2 regions of the Nocardiopsis sp. NPDC006139 genome follow, and region 2 is predicted to be linked to the other one. Evidence: riboswitches for the same ligand, from Rfam matches in the RefSeq annotation. Region 2 holds a riboswitch; the other holds the start of a gene.
What was found. A riboswitch is a leader RNA that binds a small molecule or an ion and turns the genes downstream of it on or off. The one in region 2 is predicted to bind glycine.

Region 1: linked by a shared signal. The riboswitch ahead of gcvT (glycine cleavage system aminomethyltransferase GcvT) and the one ahead of gcvP (aminomethyl-transferring glycine dehydrogenase) in region 2 are both predicted to bind glycine.

What each region holds. Positions count from the first base shown of each region.
Region 1 is NZ_JBEXTT010000029.1:36,682-44,056, forward strand. It holds gene ABZ249_RS28620 (AMP-binding protein) at 1-268, shown strand, start outside; gene ABZ249_RS28625 (3-deoxy-7-phosphoheptulonate synthase) at 458-1,516, shown strand; gene ABZ249_RS28630 (penicillin binding protein transpeptidase domain-containing protein) at 1,597-2,412, opposite strand; glycine riboswitch at 2,586-2,686, shown strand; gene gcvT (glycine cleavage system aminomethyltransferase GcvT) at 2,833-3,948, shown strand; gene gcvH (glycine cleavage system protein GcvH) at 4,106-4,483, shown strand; gene glyA (serine hydroxymethyltransferase) at 4,490-5,758, shown strand; gene ABZ249_RS28650 (L-serine ammonia-lyase) at 5,842-7,254, shown strand; gene ABZ249_RS28655 (sodium:solute symporter family protein) at 7,273-7,375, opposite strand, start outside.
Region 2 is NZ_JBEXTT010000001.1:126,081-133,455, forward strand. It holds gene ABZ249_RS00555 (tetratricopeptide repeat protein) at 1-691, opposite strand, end outside; gene gcvP (aminomethyl-transferring glycine dehydrogenase) at 923-3,814, opposite strand; glycine riboswitch at 3,913-4,004, opposite strand; gene ABZ249_RS00565 (glycoside hydrolase family 13 protein) at 4,728-6,371, opposite strand; gene ABZ249_RS00570 (carbohydrate ABC transporter permease) at 6,412-7,335, opposite strand; gene ABZ249_RS00575 (sugar ABC transporter permease) at 7,357-7,375, opposite strand, start outside.

The sequences.
Region 1 (7,375 bases), on a different contig from region 2:
GGCGGTCGCCAAGGCGTTCGTGACCCCGGCCCCCGGGGTGCCGCCCACGGCGGAGACGGCGCGGGCGATCCTGGAGCACGTCCGCGGCCGCCTCTCCCCGTACAAGAGGGTCCGCCGCCTGGAGTTCGCCGAGTTGCCCAAGACCGTGTCGGGCAAGATCCGCCGGGTGCAGCTGCGCCGGGAGGAGGCCGAGCGCGGCCCCGTCGAGGACGGCTCGCGCCGCCCCGCCGAATTCTGGGAGGAGGACTTCGCCGACCCCGAGCCGTGAACCCGCGCGGGCACCCCCGAAGAAATGCGTCTCAGTGGGCGAGACGAACATTTCACCATTGTCGCCGTTACCGGCCCCCGCCGTGTGACCCTCGTCCGAAATACCGGCGTGATCGCGTTCCGGAGCCGCGGCCGCGCTAGTGTGCAGGGTGGCGGCACCGCACGAGCGAGGACACAGGGGAGCAGCAGCATGCCCAGCACCAACGACACAAGGGTGGTCGACTACAAGCCGCTCATCGCCCCCCGGGACCTGCTCTCGGAGCTTCCCCTGGGGACGGAGCGCACCGCCCTGGTCGAGCGCTCCCGCGCCGAGGTCAAGCGGGTCCTGGACGGTGAGGACGACCGCCTGCTGGTCGTCGTCGGCCCCTGCTCCGTGCACGACCGCGAGTCGGCCATGGACTACGCCCACCGGCTGATCGAGCTGGTCCCCTCGCTGAGCGAGGAGCTGTGCGTGGTCATGCGCGTGTACTTCGAGAAGCCGCGCACCACCGTCGGCTGGAAGGGCCTCATCAACGACCCCGGCCTCGACGACACCTACGACGTCCAGCGCGGCCTGCGCCTGGCCCGCGAGATCCTGCTGGACATCAACTCGCTGGGGCTGCCCGCGGGCACCGAGTTCCTCGACCCCATCACCCCGCAGTACATCGCCGACGCCGTGTCCTGGGGCGCGATCGGCGCCCGCACCACCGAGAGCCAGGTGCACCGCCAGCTGAGCAGCGGCCTGAGCACCCCGGTGGGCTTCAAGAACGGCACCGACGGCGACGTGCAGGTGGCCGTGGACGCGGTGGGCGCGGCCGCGGCCTCGCACACGTTCTTCGGTGTGGACCCGACCGGCGCCGGCTCGGTGGTCGTCACCGAGGGCAACCCCGACTGCCACGTCATCCTGCGCGGCGGCCGCACCGGTCCCAACCACGACGCCGCCTCGGTGGACGCCGCCCTGGACGTCATCGCCCGGGCGGGGCTGCCGCGCCGCCTGATGATCGACGCCAGCCACGCCAACAGCGGCAAGGACCACGAGCGCCAGCCGGGCGTGGCCGCCGAGATCGCCGCCCAGGTGGCCGAGGGCCAGCACGGCATCATCGGCGTCATGCTGGAGAGCTTCCTCGTCCCCGGCGCCCAGAAGCTGGGCGACCCGGCGGACCTGGTGTACGGCCAGTCCATCACCGACAAGTGCATGGGCTGGGACACCACCACCGAGGTGCTGACCACCCTGGCCGAGGCCGTCCGCGCCCGCCGCAAGACCGCCTAGCCGGCGCCCCTTCCGGACCCGCCGGGCCCCGCCCCGTCCGCCACGGGGCGGGGCCCGGCCGTCTCCCCCCGAGCCGTTCCCTACCGGGTGCCGGACTCCCGGGGCAGGACGTCCAGGGCCGCCAGCAGCTCGCGCCCCAGCGCCTCGCAGTCCCCGGCCCCGCGCTCCCCCGGCTCCAGGCGCAGGGCGAAGGAGTGCGTCCGCTCCCCGGCGGCCACCCAGCCGACCCACCAGCCCGGCGCCCCGTCCCCGTCGCAGGCCGCGCGGCCGTGCAGCGTGTGCCCGGCGCCCTCCTCCACGAGGGTGGCCGCGTGCAGCGCCTCCTGGTGGGCGGCGTCCACCGGCAGCTCCCGGCGGGCCAGCCCGGCCAGGAACTCCGTCTGCTCCACCGCCGAGACCCCCAGCGGGCCCCGCGCCCAGAAGTCGCCGGAGCCGTCCTCCGGCGCGCCGGTGTCGCGGTCGCCGTACTCGAACCGGTCCACCCACGTGGCCAGCCGGTCCCGGCCCACCCGCTCCACCGCGTCCCGGTGCGCCGCCCCGCCGGCGCCCACCACGGCCCCCGCGTCGGACACCGCGCCCGTCTGGAGCGCCACCAGCGCCGTCACCAGCTCGAACGTCTCCCCCGGCACCGCGCGCTCGCGCGCCCGCTCCGGGTCCACCAGCACCGAGGTGCGGTCCCGTGTGTCGTAGAGCACGAACGTGCCCGCCGCACCGGCCCGCTCGAACACCCCGGCCAGGTCCGCCCGCTCCACCGCGGCCACGTCGCCGCCCACCGCGGCGGCGTTGCCCGCCCCCGGGGCGGGGCCCGACTCCTCGCCCTCCTCCCGCGGGGCGGCACAGCCCAGCAGCGCCGCCAGCGCCGCACCGGCCACCGACGCGTAGCCGATCCGTCTCATCCTCCGCGTGTCCACCAGCACTCGGTCCCCCTCGGTGCACGAACCGCCACGACCCGTTCAGGGGACACGGTAACCCGTGCCCGCCCCCGCCGCCCGGGTTTCGCCCGCGCCGGTCGCGCGGGCGGTGCCGCCCTTGGGGGCGGCCACGGCCGCTGCTAGGCTGAACGTGTTGCTGACCCCGTACGGGAGAGTGCCCGCGCAGCCGGCGCGGGCCGCCGAAGGAGCAATCCCTCCCCGAAACAACCTCTCAGGCACAGTGGACCGTACGGGCGAGACCACTCTGGAAAGCAGGGACCGGGAGTCCCTCGCCGAAGGTGCAAGCCACGCCGAGCGCGGGGCGAAGCTCTCAGGCACCGATGACAGAGGGGGAGGATGGCAACGCCTATGCACGATACGACGCCCATCCTCTCGGGAGTACCCATGTCAGAGCCCGCGTCCGCGTCGCGGCCCACCGCCCTGCGCGCGATCCACGAGAAGGCCGGCGCCTCCCTCGTCGACTTCGCCGGGTGGCTCATGCCTCTGCGCTACGGCAGCGAGACCGCCGAGCACAGGGCCGTACGCGAGGCCGCGGGCCTCTTCGACCTCTCCCACATGGGCGAGATCCGCCTCACCGGGCCGGACGCCGGCCGCGCCCTCGACCACGCTCTGGTCGGGCACCTGTCGCAGGTCAAGCCGGGCAGGGCCCGCTACACGATGATCACCGACGCCGACGGCGGCGTCCTGGACGACCTCATCGTCTACCGGCTCGGCGAGGAGGAGTACCTCGTGGTGGCCAACGCCGCCAACGCCGACGCCGTCTCCGCCGCCCTGGCCGAGCGCGCCGCCGGGTTCGACGTCGAGGTGGCCGACGAGTCCGCCGAGTACTCGCTCATCGCGATCCAGGGCCCCCGGGCAGTGGAGATCCTGGCCCCGCTCACCGACGCCGATCTCGACTCCATCCGCTACTACGCGGGCTACGAGCACACCGTCGCCGGGGTGCCCGTCCTGCTGGCGCGCACCGGCTACACCGGCGAGGACGGCTTCGAGATCTTCGTCAGGCCCGCCGACCGCGCCGTCGGGGTGTGGGAGGCCCTCATGGCCGCCGGCGCCGACAAGGGCCTGGTCCCCGCCGGGCTGTCGGCCCGCGACACCCTGCGCCTGGAGGCGGGCATGCCGCTGTACGGCCAGGAGCTGAGCACCGACCTCACCCCCTTCGACGCCGGACTGGGCCGCGTGGTCAAGTTCGACAAGGAGGGCGACTTCGTCGGCCGGGCCGCCTTGGAAGAGGCCGCCCGCACCGCCCGCCCCCGCCGCCTCATCGGCCTCGTCGCGCGCGGACGCCGTCCGCTGCGCCGCGGCCAGGACGTCCTGCGCGACGGCGAGGTCGTCGGCACCATCACCAGCGGCGCCCCCTCCCCCACCCTGGGCAGCCCCATCGCCATGGCCTACGTGGACGGCGAACTCGACACCGCGACCGGCGCGTTCACCGTGGACGTGCGCGGCCGCGGCGAGGACGTCGACGTGGTCGAGCTGCCGTTCTACAAGCGGCAGGCCTGAGAACGTGGGTCCCCCACCAAAGGGACCCCGCGCGCCCCGCGCGGCTGAACCCCTGACCGGGATCGGCACGGGCGGGCGCGACCGGACGTAGGCCGGGCCGGGCGGCCGTCACCCGGCGGCGCGGCAGGAATGAAGAGAACCTCCAAGGAGAGTTGAAGTGAGCGTTCCCACGGAGCTGGGTTACACCGCCGAACACGAGTGGGTCTCGATCGAGGACGGGGTCGCCACGGTCGGCATCACGGCGTTCGCCGCCGAGTCCCTCGGCGACATCGTCTACGTCGAGGCCCCCGCGGCCGGGACCACCGTGAGCGCGGGCGATACCTGCGGCGAGGTGGAGTCCACCAAGTCCGTCAGCGACATCTACTCCCCCGTCGACGGCGAGGTCGTCGAGGTCAACGCCGACCTCGAGGGCGAGCCGGAGTCCATCAACTCCGACCCCTACGGCGCCTGGCTGTTCAAGGTGCGCCTGTCCGGGGAACCGGGCGAGCTGCTCTCCGCGGAGGAGTACACCAAGCTGACCGAAGGCGAGGACTGACCCCCGATGGCCACCGACAACACGCTCAACCAGAGCCTGAGCGAACTCGACCCGGAAGTCGCGGCCGCCGTCGACGCCGAACTGGGCCGCCAGCGCGACACCCTTGAAATGATCGCCTCGGAGAACTTCGCCCCGCAGGCCGTCATCGAGGCGCAGGGCACCGTCCTGACCAACAAGTACGCGGAGGGCTACCCCGGCCGCCGCTACTACGGCGGGTGCGAACACGTCGACGTCGTCGAGCAGCTCGCCATCGACCGGGCCAAGGCCCTGTTCGGCGCCGAGCACGCCAACGTGCAGCCGCACTCGGGCGCCCAGGCCAACACGGCCGTGTACTTCGCCCTGCTCAAGCCGGGCGACACCATCCTCGGTCTGGACCTGGCCCACGGCGGCCACCTGACCCACGGGATGCGCATCAACTACTCCGGCAAGGTCCTCAACGCCGTGGCGTACCACGTGCGCGACGAGGACGGCACCGTCGACTACGACGAGGTCGCCGCCCTGGCCAAGGAGCACCAGCCCAAGATGATCGTCGCGGGCTGGTCCGCCTACCCGCGGCAGCTGGACTTCGCCCGGTTCCGGGAGATCGCCGACTCCGTGGGCGCCCTGCTCATGGTCGACATGGCGCACTTCGCCGGCCTGGTCGCGGCGGGCCTGCACCCCAACCCGGTGCCGTTCGCCGACGTGGTCACCACCACCACGCACAAGACCCTGGGCGGCCCGCGCGGCGGTCTGATCCTCACCAAGGCCGACCTGGCCAAGAAGATCAACTCCGCGGTGTTCCCCGGCATGCAGGGCGGCCCGCTGGAGCACGTGATCGCGGCCAAGGCCGTGGCGCTCAAGGTCGCGGCGGGCGAGGAGTTCGCCGACCGCCAGCGCCGCACCGTGTCCGGGGCCAAGCTGCTCGCCGAGCGGCTGACCCGGCCGGACGCCGCCGAGGCCGGCGTCAAGGTGGCCTCCGGGGGGACGGACGTGCACCTGGTGCTGGTCGACCTGGTGGACTCCGAGCTCAACGGCCAGGAGGCCGAGGACCGGCTGCACTCCATCGGGATCACGGTCAACCGCAACGCGGTGCCCAACGACCCGCGGCCGCCGATGGTCACCTCGGGTCTGCGGATCGGCACCCCCGCGCTGGCCACGCGCGGGTTCGGCGACGAGGACTTCGCCGAGGTCGCCGACGTCATCGCCGAGGCCCTCAAGCCGGAGTTCGACGCCGAGTCGCTGCGCGCCCGGGTCCGGGCCCTGACCGAGAAGTACCCGCTCTACCCCAACCTGTAGGGCCCCGCCGTGCGGGGCCGCCGGGCCCCGCACGGCGTTCGTCCGGCAGGCACGGCCCTGTGCTCAACGAGGAGGACAGACCTTTGGCCATCAGCGTGTTCGACCTGTTCAAAATCGGTATCGGACCGTCGAGTTCGCACACCGTCGGGCCGATGAAGGCCGCCCGCACGTTCGTCTCCCGGCTGCGGGAGAACGGGCTGCTGGACGAGGTGGCGCACGTGCGCGCGGAGCTGTACGGGTCCCTCGCCCTCACCGGCAAGGGGCACGGCAGCGACACGGCCGTCGTGCTCGGCCTGCTGGGCCACACCCCCGAGGGGGTGGACGTGGACTCCGTGCCCGCCCTGGTGGAGCGGGTGCGCGCCGAGCGCTCGATGGCCCTGGGCGGCCCGGACGGGCCGACGGTGGACTTCGACCCGGCCGTGGACGTGGACTTCCGCCGCAAGGAGAGCCTGCCCGACCACCCCAACGGGATGCGGTTCGTCGCCCGGGACTCCGTCGGCGCCGAGCTGGCCGCCAAGGTGTACTACTCCGTGGGCGGCGGGTTCGTCGTGGACGAGCGGGCGGCGGGGGCCGACCGCATCAAGGCCGACGACACCGTGCTGCCCCACCCGTTCGACAGCGCCGAGGAGCTGCTGGCGCTGTGCGCGGAGACTGGCATGTCGATCAGCGCGGTCATGCGCGCCAACGAGCGCGCCTTCGGCCGCACCGACGCCGAGATCACCGCCGGGCTCCTGGAGGTCTGGACGGTGATGCGCCAGTGCGTGCGCCGCGGGGTGACCACCGAGGGCACCCTGCCCGGCGGCCTGCGGGTGCCGCGCCGGGCGCACCGGCTGTACCGCCAGCTCGGCGGCAACTGCGACGACGCGGGGCTGCTCGCCCCCACCGCCGACGACCCCGACCCGATGCGCGGCAGCGACTGGATCACCCTGTACGCGCTGGCGGTCAACGAGGAGAACGCCGCGGGCGGCCGGGTGGTCACCGCGCCGACCAACGGCGCGGCGGGGATCGTCCCGGCGGTGCTGCACTACTACACGCACTTCAGCCCGGGCGCGGGCGAGGAGGGCGTGGTCCGGTTCCTGCTGACGGCCGGCGCGATCGGCATCCTGTTCAAGCAGAACGCGTCGATCTCCGGCGCCGAGGTGGGCTGCCAGGGCGAGGTCGGCTCGGCCTCCTCCATGGCCGCCGCGGGGCTGGCCGAGGTGCTCGGCGGCACCCCGGCCCAGGTGGAGAACGCCGCGGAGATCGCCATGGAGCACAACCTGGGCCTGACCTGCGACCCGATCGGCGGCCTGGTCCAGGTCCCGTGCATCGAACGCAACGCGCTGGCGTCGGTCAAGGCCATCAGCGCGGCCCGCATCGCGCTGCGCGGCGACGGCAGCCACTTCGTGTCCCTGGACAAGGTCATCAAGACCATGCGCGACACCGGCCGCGACATGCACGACAAGTACAAGGAGACCAGCCGCGGCGGCCTCGCCGTCAACGTCATCGAGTGCTGAGGCGGGCCGCCGGGGCCGTCAGGCCGGGGCGTCGGCCGGGGCCGGTTCGGCGGGCTCGGCCGCCCGGGTGCAGAGGCTGACCGCGACCAGCGCGACCAGGGCCGCGGGCAGCGCCACGATG
Region 2 (7,375 bases):
CGGCGCGCAGCAGGCGCAGCTCCGGGTCCTCGGCCGCGGCCAGTCCCCGGTCGGCGGCGCTCAGGGCGGCGCCCGGCGCCCCCCGGCCCAGCAGCCTCCCGGCCAGGTCCCGGGCGGCCTCGGCCACGGTCTCGGTGTGCAGCCGCTCCGCCCGTTCGGGCGGCGGGGCCAGCGCCGCCTCCCAGTGCTCCTCGGCGGCCCCGGGGTCGCCGCGCTCCTCGGCCGCTCGGGCCAGCCCGTAGTGGGCGACGGCGGTGTGCCCGGGACCGCCCAGGTCCAGCAGGCGGCGCCAGACCCGCTCGGCCTCGGCGCCCTCGCCGTCCTGCTCCAGCGACAGCGCCAGGTGGTGGGCGGCGCGGGGCGCGTGCCGGGCGTCGCCCGTGTCCAGGGCCCGGCGGGCGGCGTCGCGCGCGGCGGCGGTGTCGCCGCGGCCGTCCTCGACCACGGCCAGGCCCAGCAGCGCGCGGGCCAGCACGTCCGGGGGCGGGTCGGCGGCGACGGCGCCGCGGTAGAGCTCGGCGGCGCGGTCGAGGTGGCCGTTCTCGGCCAGGTCGCGGGCCTGGTCGCACAGACCGGCCGCCTCCGACGCCGAGGGCGCGGGTCCGGCGGGGGCGTCCCGGGGGTCGACGGCCCGCGGCCGGGGGTCGACGGGGCCGCCGTGGCGTGCGGAGGGTCCGGACGTCGTGGTCATGCTGGGCGCTTTCCGGTGGGGGTCCGCGCGGTGGGACACGCGGGTGTCGCCGCAACTCTAACGCGCGCGACGGCGGCGGGAGAGTGCCGTGGGGGCCGGTGTCGCCCTTCGGGGCGCGTGTGCCCCGTGGGAGCCCGGAAGCCTCACCTTTATGTCGTAGATTTTCCTTATGTCCGAATAAGGGGCTCCGCCCGGATCCGGACGGAGCCCCCGGTGCCCTACCGGGCCGGACTACAGCTCGAAGGCCTCCGGCGGCGGGCAGGAGCACACCAGGTTCCGGTCACCGTAGGCCTGGTCGATGCGGCCCACCGGCGGCCAGTACTTGTCGCGGCGCAGCGACGGCACCGGGTAGGCGGCGTCCGCGCGGGTGTACCCGTGGGTCCACTCGTCGGCCGTGACCTCCTCCGCCGTGTGCGGGGCGTTCTTGAGCGGGTTGTCCTCGGCGTCCCACTCCCCCGCCGCCACCTTGTCGATCTCGCCGCGGATGGCGATCATCGCCTCGATGAACCGCTCCAGCTCAGCCAGGTCCTCGCTCTCGGTGGGCTCCACCATGAGCGTCCCGGCCACCGGGAACGACATCGTCGGGGCGTGGAAGCCGTAGTCCATCAGCCGCTTGGCCACGTCCTCGTTGCTGATGCCGCTCGCCTTCTGCAGCGGGCGGATGTCGATGATGCACTCGTGCGCGACCAGGCCGTCCGCACCGGTGTAGAGCACCGGGTAGTACGGCTCCAGGCGCTTGGCCACGTAGTTCGCCGACAGCACGGCGACCTCGGTGGCGGTGCGCAGCCCCTCGCCGCCCATCATCCGCACGTACGCCCAGGAGATCGGCAGGATGCCGGCCGAGCCGAACGGCGCCGCCGACACCGGGCCCACGCCCGTGTGCGGGCCCGCCTCGGGCTGGCCCGGGTGGTTGGGCAGGAACGCCGCCAGGTGCGAGCGGACCGCGACCGGGCCCACGCCCGGGCCGCCGCCGCCGTGCGGGATGCAGAAGGTCTTGTGCAGGTTCAGGTGGCTGACGTCGGCCCCGAACTCGCCCGGCTTGGCCCAGCCCACCAGCGCGTTCAGGTTGGCGCCGTCGACGTACACCTGGCCCCCGGCCTCGTGGACCAGGCGGCACACCTCGGTGATGGTGTCCTCGTACACGCCGTGCGTGGACGGGTAGGTCACCATGATCGCGGCCAGCGCGTCGGCGTGCTTCGCGATCTTGGCCTTGAGGTCGTCCACGTCGATGTTGCCGCCCTCGTCGCAGGCCACCACGGCCACGCGCATGCCGGCCATCACCGCGCTGGCGGCGTTGGTGCCGTGCGCGGAGCTGGGGATCAGGCACACGTCGCGGTGGTCGTCGCCGCGCGAGCGGTGGTAGCCGCGGATGGCCAGCAGGCCGGCGAACTCGCCCTGGGAGCCGGCGTTGGGCTGCAGGGACACCGCGTCGTAGCCGGTGATCTCGGCCAGCCAGGACTCCAGGTCGCGGATGAGCGCCACCGAGCCGGCCGCCTGGTCCAGCGGGGCCAGCGGGTGCAGGCCCGCGAACTCCGGCCAGGTGACCGACTCCATCTCGGTGGTGGCGTTGAGCTTCATGGTGCACGAGCCCAGCGGGATCATCGTGCGGTCCAGGGCCAGGTCGCGGTCCGACAGCCTGCGCATGTAGCGCAGCAGCGAGGTCTCGCTGCGGTGGGTGTTGAACACCGGGTGGTCGAGGTAGTCCACCCCGCGCGCCAGGTCCCCGGGCACGCGGTCGGCGTCCCCGTCCACGGCCACGGCGGCCTTGGGGCCGTGCCCCGCCCCGCCGAACGCCTCGGCCAGCGCGGCCAGGTCTGCGACGGTCGTGGTCTCGTCGACGCTGACGCCGACGGTCGAGGCGTCCACGCGCAGCAGGTTGAACCCGGCGGCCAGGGCGCTCTCCACGACCCGGTCGGCGCTGGGCACCCGCACCCGCAGGGTGTCGAAGAACGCGCCGTGGACCACCTCGAAGCCGCGCTCGGCCAGGGCGTCGGCCAGCGCCGCGGTGCGGGTGTGCACCTGGCGGGCGATCGCGCGCAGGCCGTGGGGGCCGTGGTAGACGGCGTACATCCCGGCCATGACGGCCAGCAGCACCTGCGCGGTGCAGATGTTGCTGGTGGCCTTCTCGCGGCGGATGTGCTGCTCGCGGGTCTGCAGGGCCAGGCGGTAGGCCGGGCGGCCCGCGGTGTCCACCGAGACGCCGACCAGGCGGCCCGGGATCTGGCGGCGCAGCTTCTCGGCGACCGACATGTAGCCGGCGTGCGGGCCTCCGAAGCCGAGGGGGACGCCGAAGCGCTGGGTGGAGCCGACGGCGATGTCCGCGCCCAGGGAGCCGGGGCTGCGCAGCAGGGTCAGCGCGAGGATGTCGGCGGCGACCACGGCCAGGGCGCCGCGCTCGTGGGCGGCGGCGATGACCGCGCCCGGGTCGCGCACCGCACCGCTGGAGGCCGGGTACTGGACCAGGACGCCGAAGGCGTCGCCCTCGGGCAGGCCCCGGGAGAGGTCGGCGACGACGACCTCGATGCCCAGCGGCTCGGCGCGGGTGCGCAGCACCTGGAGGGTCTGCGGGAAGACGTCGGAGTCGACGACGAAGACGTCGGCCCTGCTCTTGGAGGCGCGGCGGGCCAGGGTCATGGCCTCGGCGGCGGCGGTGGCCTCGTCCAGCAGGGAGGCGCCGGTGACGGGCAGGCCGGTGAGGTCGGAGACCATGGTCTGGAAGTTGATGAGGGCCTCGAGGCGGCCCTGGGAGATCTCCGGCTGGTAGGGCGTGTACGCCGTGTACCAGGCCGGGTTCTCCATGATGTTGCGCAGGATCACCGGCGGGGTGAAGGTGCCGTAGTAGCCCTGGCCGATGAGGGGCTTGACGACGGTGTTGCGGTCGGCGAGCGCGCGCAGCTCCGCGAGGGTCTCGGCCTCGCCGATGGCCTCGGGCAGGTCCAGATCCGCGCTGCGTCCGGGGGCGCTGAGGATGGACGCGGGGACGGCGGCGGCCATGAGCTCGGCGGTGGAGCCGTAGCCGACCGTCTTGAGCATCTCCTCGACGGCGCCGGGCGCGGGTCCGACGTGGCGGTCGGCGAACACCCGGGCGGGCGCGCCGGGGACGTTCACGGGCTGGTCGGACACGGAGACCTCCTGGTGACAGGGCCGATGCGGATCGGCGGTGTTCCTCACGGTCTCCCCCTCTGTCACCGGGCACGGCGGCGCCCAGGCTTCAGAGCGGCCTTCTCCGCACGGTCCGTGGTGCCTGAGAGGTTACTGGGGAGTATTGCCCCGTCGGCGCCCCTGGGTCAGGGGTCTCTCCCGCGCGGTATCGACAGCCTGCTGACGCTGTGTTCACTTGTACGGACAGGGCGAATGTCGGTTTTCATCCCTGTTGTGGTTACGACCGTACTCGATCACATCGCCACAGGCCGAGTCCCCCCGCGCGTTCCGCGCGCCTCGCGCGCCCGGGCGCGACGAGGGCCCGTGCGGCCGTCCCTCCGCACGGACCCTCCACCGTCCTCTCTCGGACGGTCCCCGGCGGGGCCTTCGCGCGGCCCCGCACTCCTCTCTCGGACAGTCGCGCCGCCCCCGCCGCTCCCCCACCCCCGGAACACACCGTGTCCCGCATCACACCCCGCCCCGGGTCGCCGTCGCCCCCGGCGAGGACTCCCCTCCGCGCCCACACAGCACCACAACCCCCGCCCGCCCCAGCGGCCCCACCCGCACCACCCACACCGCCACCCCCGGCCCTGGGCAACGTCACCCCAGAAGAGGGCTCCCACCCGCATCCACACGGCACCACGGTCCCCGCCCGCCCCAGCGGCCCCGCCCGCATCGCCGGCACCGCCACCTCGGGCCCGGTGGTCCCGGGGCTCCCCTCCCGGTGGCCGTCACGTGTGCCGGGGCGCGCGACCGCCTTCGACCCGGGGGTGGAAAGGGGGGAGCCCGTGCGGCCGTCCCTCCGCACGGGCTCCTTCTCCCATCCCTCTCGGACAGGGTTCGAGGAGGGCTTCGCACGGCCGTCCTCCGCACGAAGCCCTCGACTCTCACTCTTTCATCCCTCTCGGACGATCCGCAGCCACACCGCCGTGTCGGACGGCAACCGATCGCCCTCCAGGGGCCCGCCGGCCACCAGCACCCCCCGGTGCGCGGGCAGGTCCGCCGGGTCCCCGCCCAGGTTGACGACACAGGCCACGTCGCCGCGGGCGAACGCCAGCACCTCCTCGGGCGCCTCCAGCCAGCGCATCCCCGGGCCGTCGGCGGGCGGGGCGCCCAGGGCGGGTTCGGCCCGGCGCACCGCCAGCGCCCGGCGGTACAGGTGCAGCATGCCGTCGGGGTCGGTGGCCTGGGCCGCGGCGGTGCGCGCGGCCCAGCCCGCGGGCTGCGGCAGCCACGGATCGGCCGCGCCCGGCGGCCCGAACCCGAACGGCGGCCCCTCCCCCGACCACGGCAGCGGCACCCGGCAGCCGTCCCGCCCCCGGTCCGCGCCGCCCGAGCGGACGAACACCGGGTCGTCGATCAGCTCCTCCGGGACGTCCACCTCTTCCAGCCCCAGCTCCTCGCCCTGGTAGACGTACACCCCGCCGGGCAGCGCCATCGCGAGCAGCGCCGCCGCCCGCGCCCGCCGGGTGCCCAGCTCCAGGTCCACGGGCTCGCCGTGGCGGCGGTCCGCGAACGAGAACCCGGTGTCCCCCGCCCGCCCGTACCGCGTGACGTGCCGGGTCACATCGTGGTTGGACAGCACCCACGTGGCGGGCGCCCCCACCGGGGCGTGCGCGGCCAGGGTCCGGTCGATGACCGACCGCAGCGCCTTGGGCTCCCAGGGGCAGCTGAGGAAGTCGAAGTTGAACGCGCTGTGCAGTTCGTCGGCCCGCAGGTACCGGGCGAACCGCTCCGGGTCGGGCAGCCACATCTCCCCCACGAACACCCGGTCGGGCCCGTAGGACTCGGCGATCCGCCGCCACCGCCGGAACACCTCGTGCACCCCGTCGCGGTCGGAGAACGCGCTCTCGTCCCCCTCCGGGGCGTCGGGCAGCCCCGGGTCCTTGACCATCCCGTCGGCCACGTCGACGCGGAACCCGTCCACCCCCCGGTCGAACCAGAACCGCAGGATCGCGTCGAACTCCTCGCGCACCCGCGGGTTCTCCCAGTTCAGGTCGGGCTGCTGCGCCGAGTACAGGTGCAGGTACCACTCCCCCGGGCTCCCGTCGGCCTCGGTGACCCGGGACCAGGCGGGGCCGCCGAACCGGGACCGCCAGTTGTTGGGCGGCAGCCCCCCGTCCTCGCCCCGGCCGGGCCGGAACCAGAACAGCGAGCGCTCGGCCGAGCCCGGCCCGGCCGCCAGCGCCTCCCGGAACCACACGTGCTCGCTGGAGCAGTGGTTGGGCACGATGTCGATGATCACCCGGATACCGCGCTCGTGGGCGGCGGCGATGAGCCGGTCGGCCAGGTCCAGGTCGCCGTAGACGGGCGCGATGTCGGTGTAGTCGGCCACGTCGTACCCGCCGTCGGCGAGCGGCGACGGGTACCACGGGCTCATCCACAGCGCGTCGACCCCCAGCTCCGCCAGGTGGTCGATCTCCCGCAGCACCCCGGCGAGGTCGCCGACGCCGTCGCCGTCGCCGTCGGCGAAACTGCGCGGGTAGATCTGGTAGATGGCGGCGCCGCGCCACCAGTCCGGGTCGTGGTGTCCGGTCACGTTGCGGTGTCCTTGTCGTCGGAGGGGGCGGGAGGGACGGTCATCCCTTGAGCGCGCCGGCGGAGAGCCCGGCGATCACCTGGCGCTGGAACACCAGGAACAGGGCGAGCACCGGCAGGCTGGAGACGACCATCCCGGCGATGAGGAGGTTGAGCGGCATCTCGGTGGAGATCCGCGCCAGGTGGACGGTGATGGTCTGCACCAGCGGGTCCTGGAGCACCACCAGCGGCCAGACGAAGTCCTTCCAGGCGGCGACAATCGCCAGGATCGACACCACCGCCAGGATCGGCCGCGACAGCGGCAGCACGATCCGCAGCATGATCTGGGCGGGTCCGGCCCCGTCCAGCCGGGCGGCCTCCACCAGTTCGGCGGGGACGCGGTCGAAGAACTGCTTGAGCACGAACACGTTGAACGCGTTGGCGGCCATCGGCAGCCACACCGCCCAGGGCGTGTTGAGCAGGTTGACCCCGATCAGCGGCACGTCCGCGACGGTGAGGTAGGTGGGGACGAGCAGCGCGGCGGCCGGGAGCATGAGGGTCGCCAGCATCATCCCCAGCACGGCGTTGCCCAGCACGGGGCGCAGCCGCGACAGCGAGTAGGCGGCCGGCACGGCCACCCCCAGCTGGAACAGCCAGGCGCCGCCCACCACCACGAACGTGTTCCACAGGTACCGGCCCAGGTCCAGGGTCTCCCAGGCGAGGGGGTAGGTTTCGGGCCGCCACTCCTGCGGCAGCAGGGTGGGCGGGGTGCGGACCAGTTCGGCGGGGGGCTTGAGGGAGCCGCTCACCGCCAGCAGCATCGGCCCCAGGAATACCACGGTGAACAGGACGATCACCAGGAGCAGGACCACCCGGTAGCCGATCCTGCCCCGGGGGCTGTTGAGGGTGAGCGGGGAGACGAGGGTGCGCTCCCCGGTGCGCGCGGGCGGGCCGCCGCGGGCCCGCCGGGGCCGGGTCGGGATCATGGCTCTCCTTCGAGGGGCGGGTCAGCGGGCGCGGGTGGCC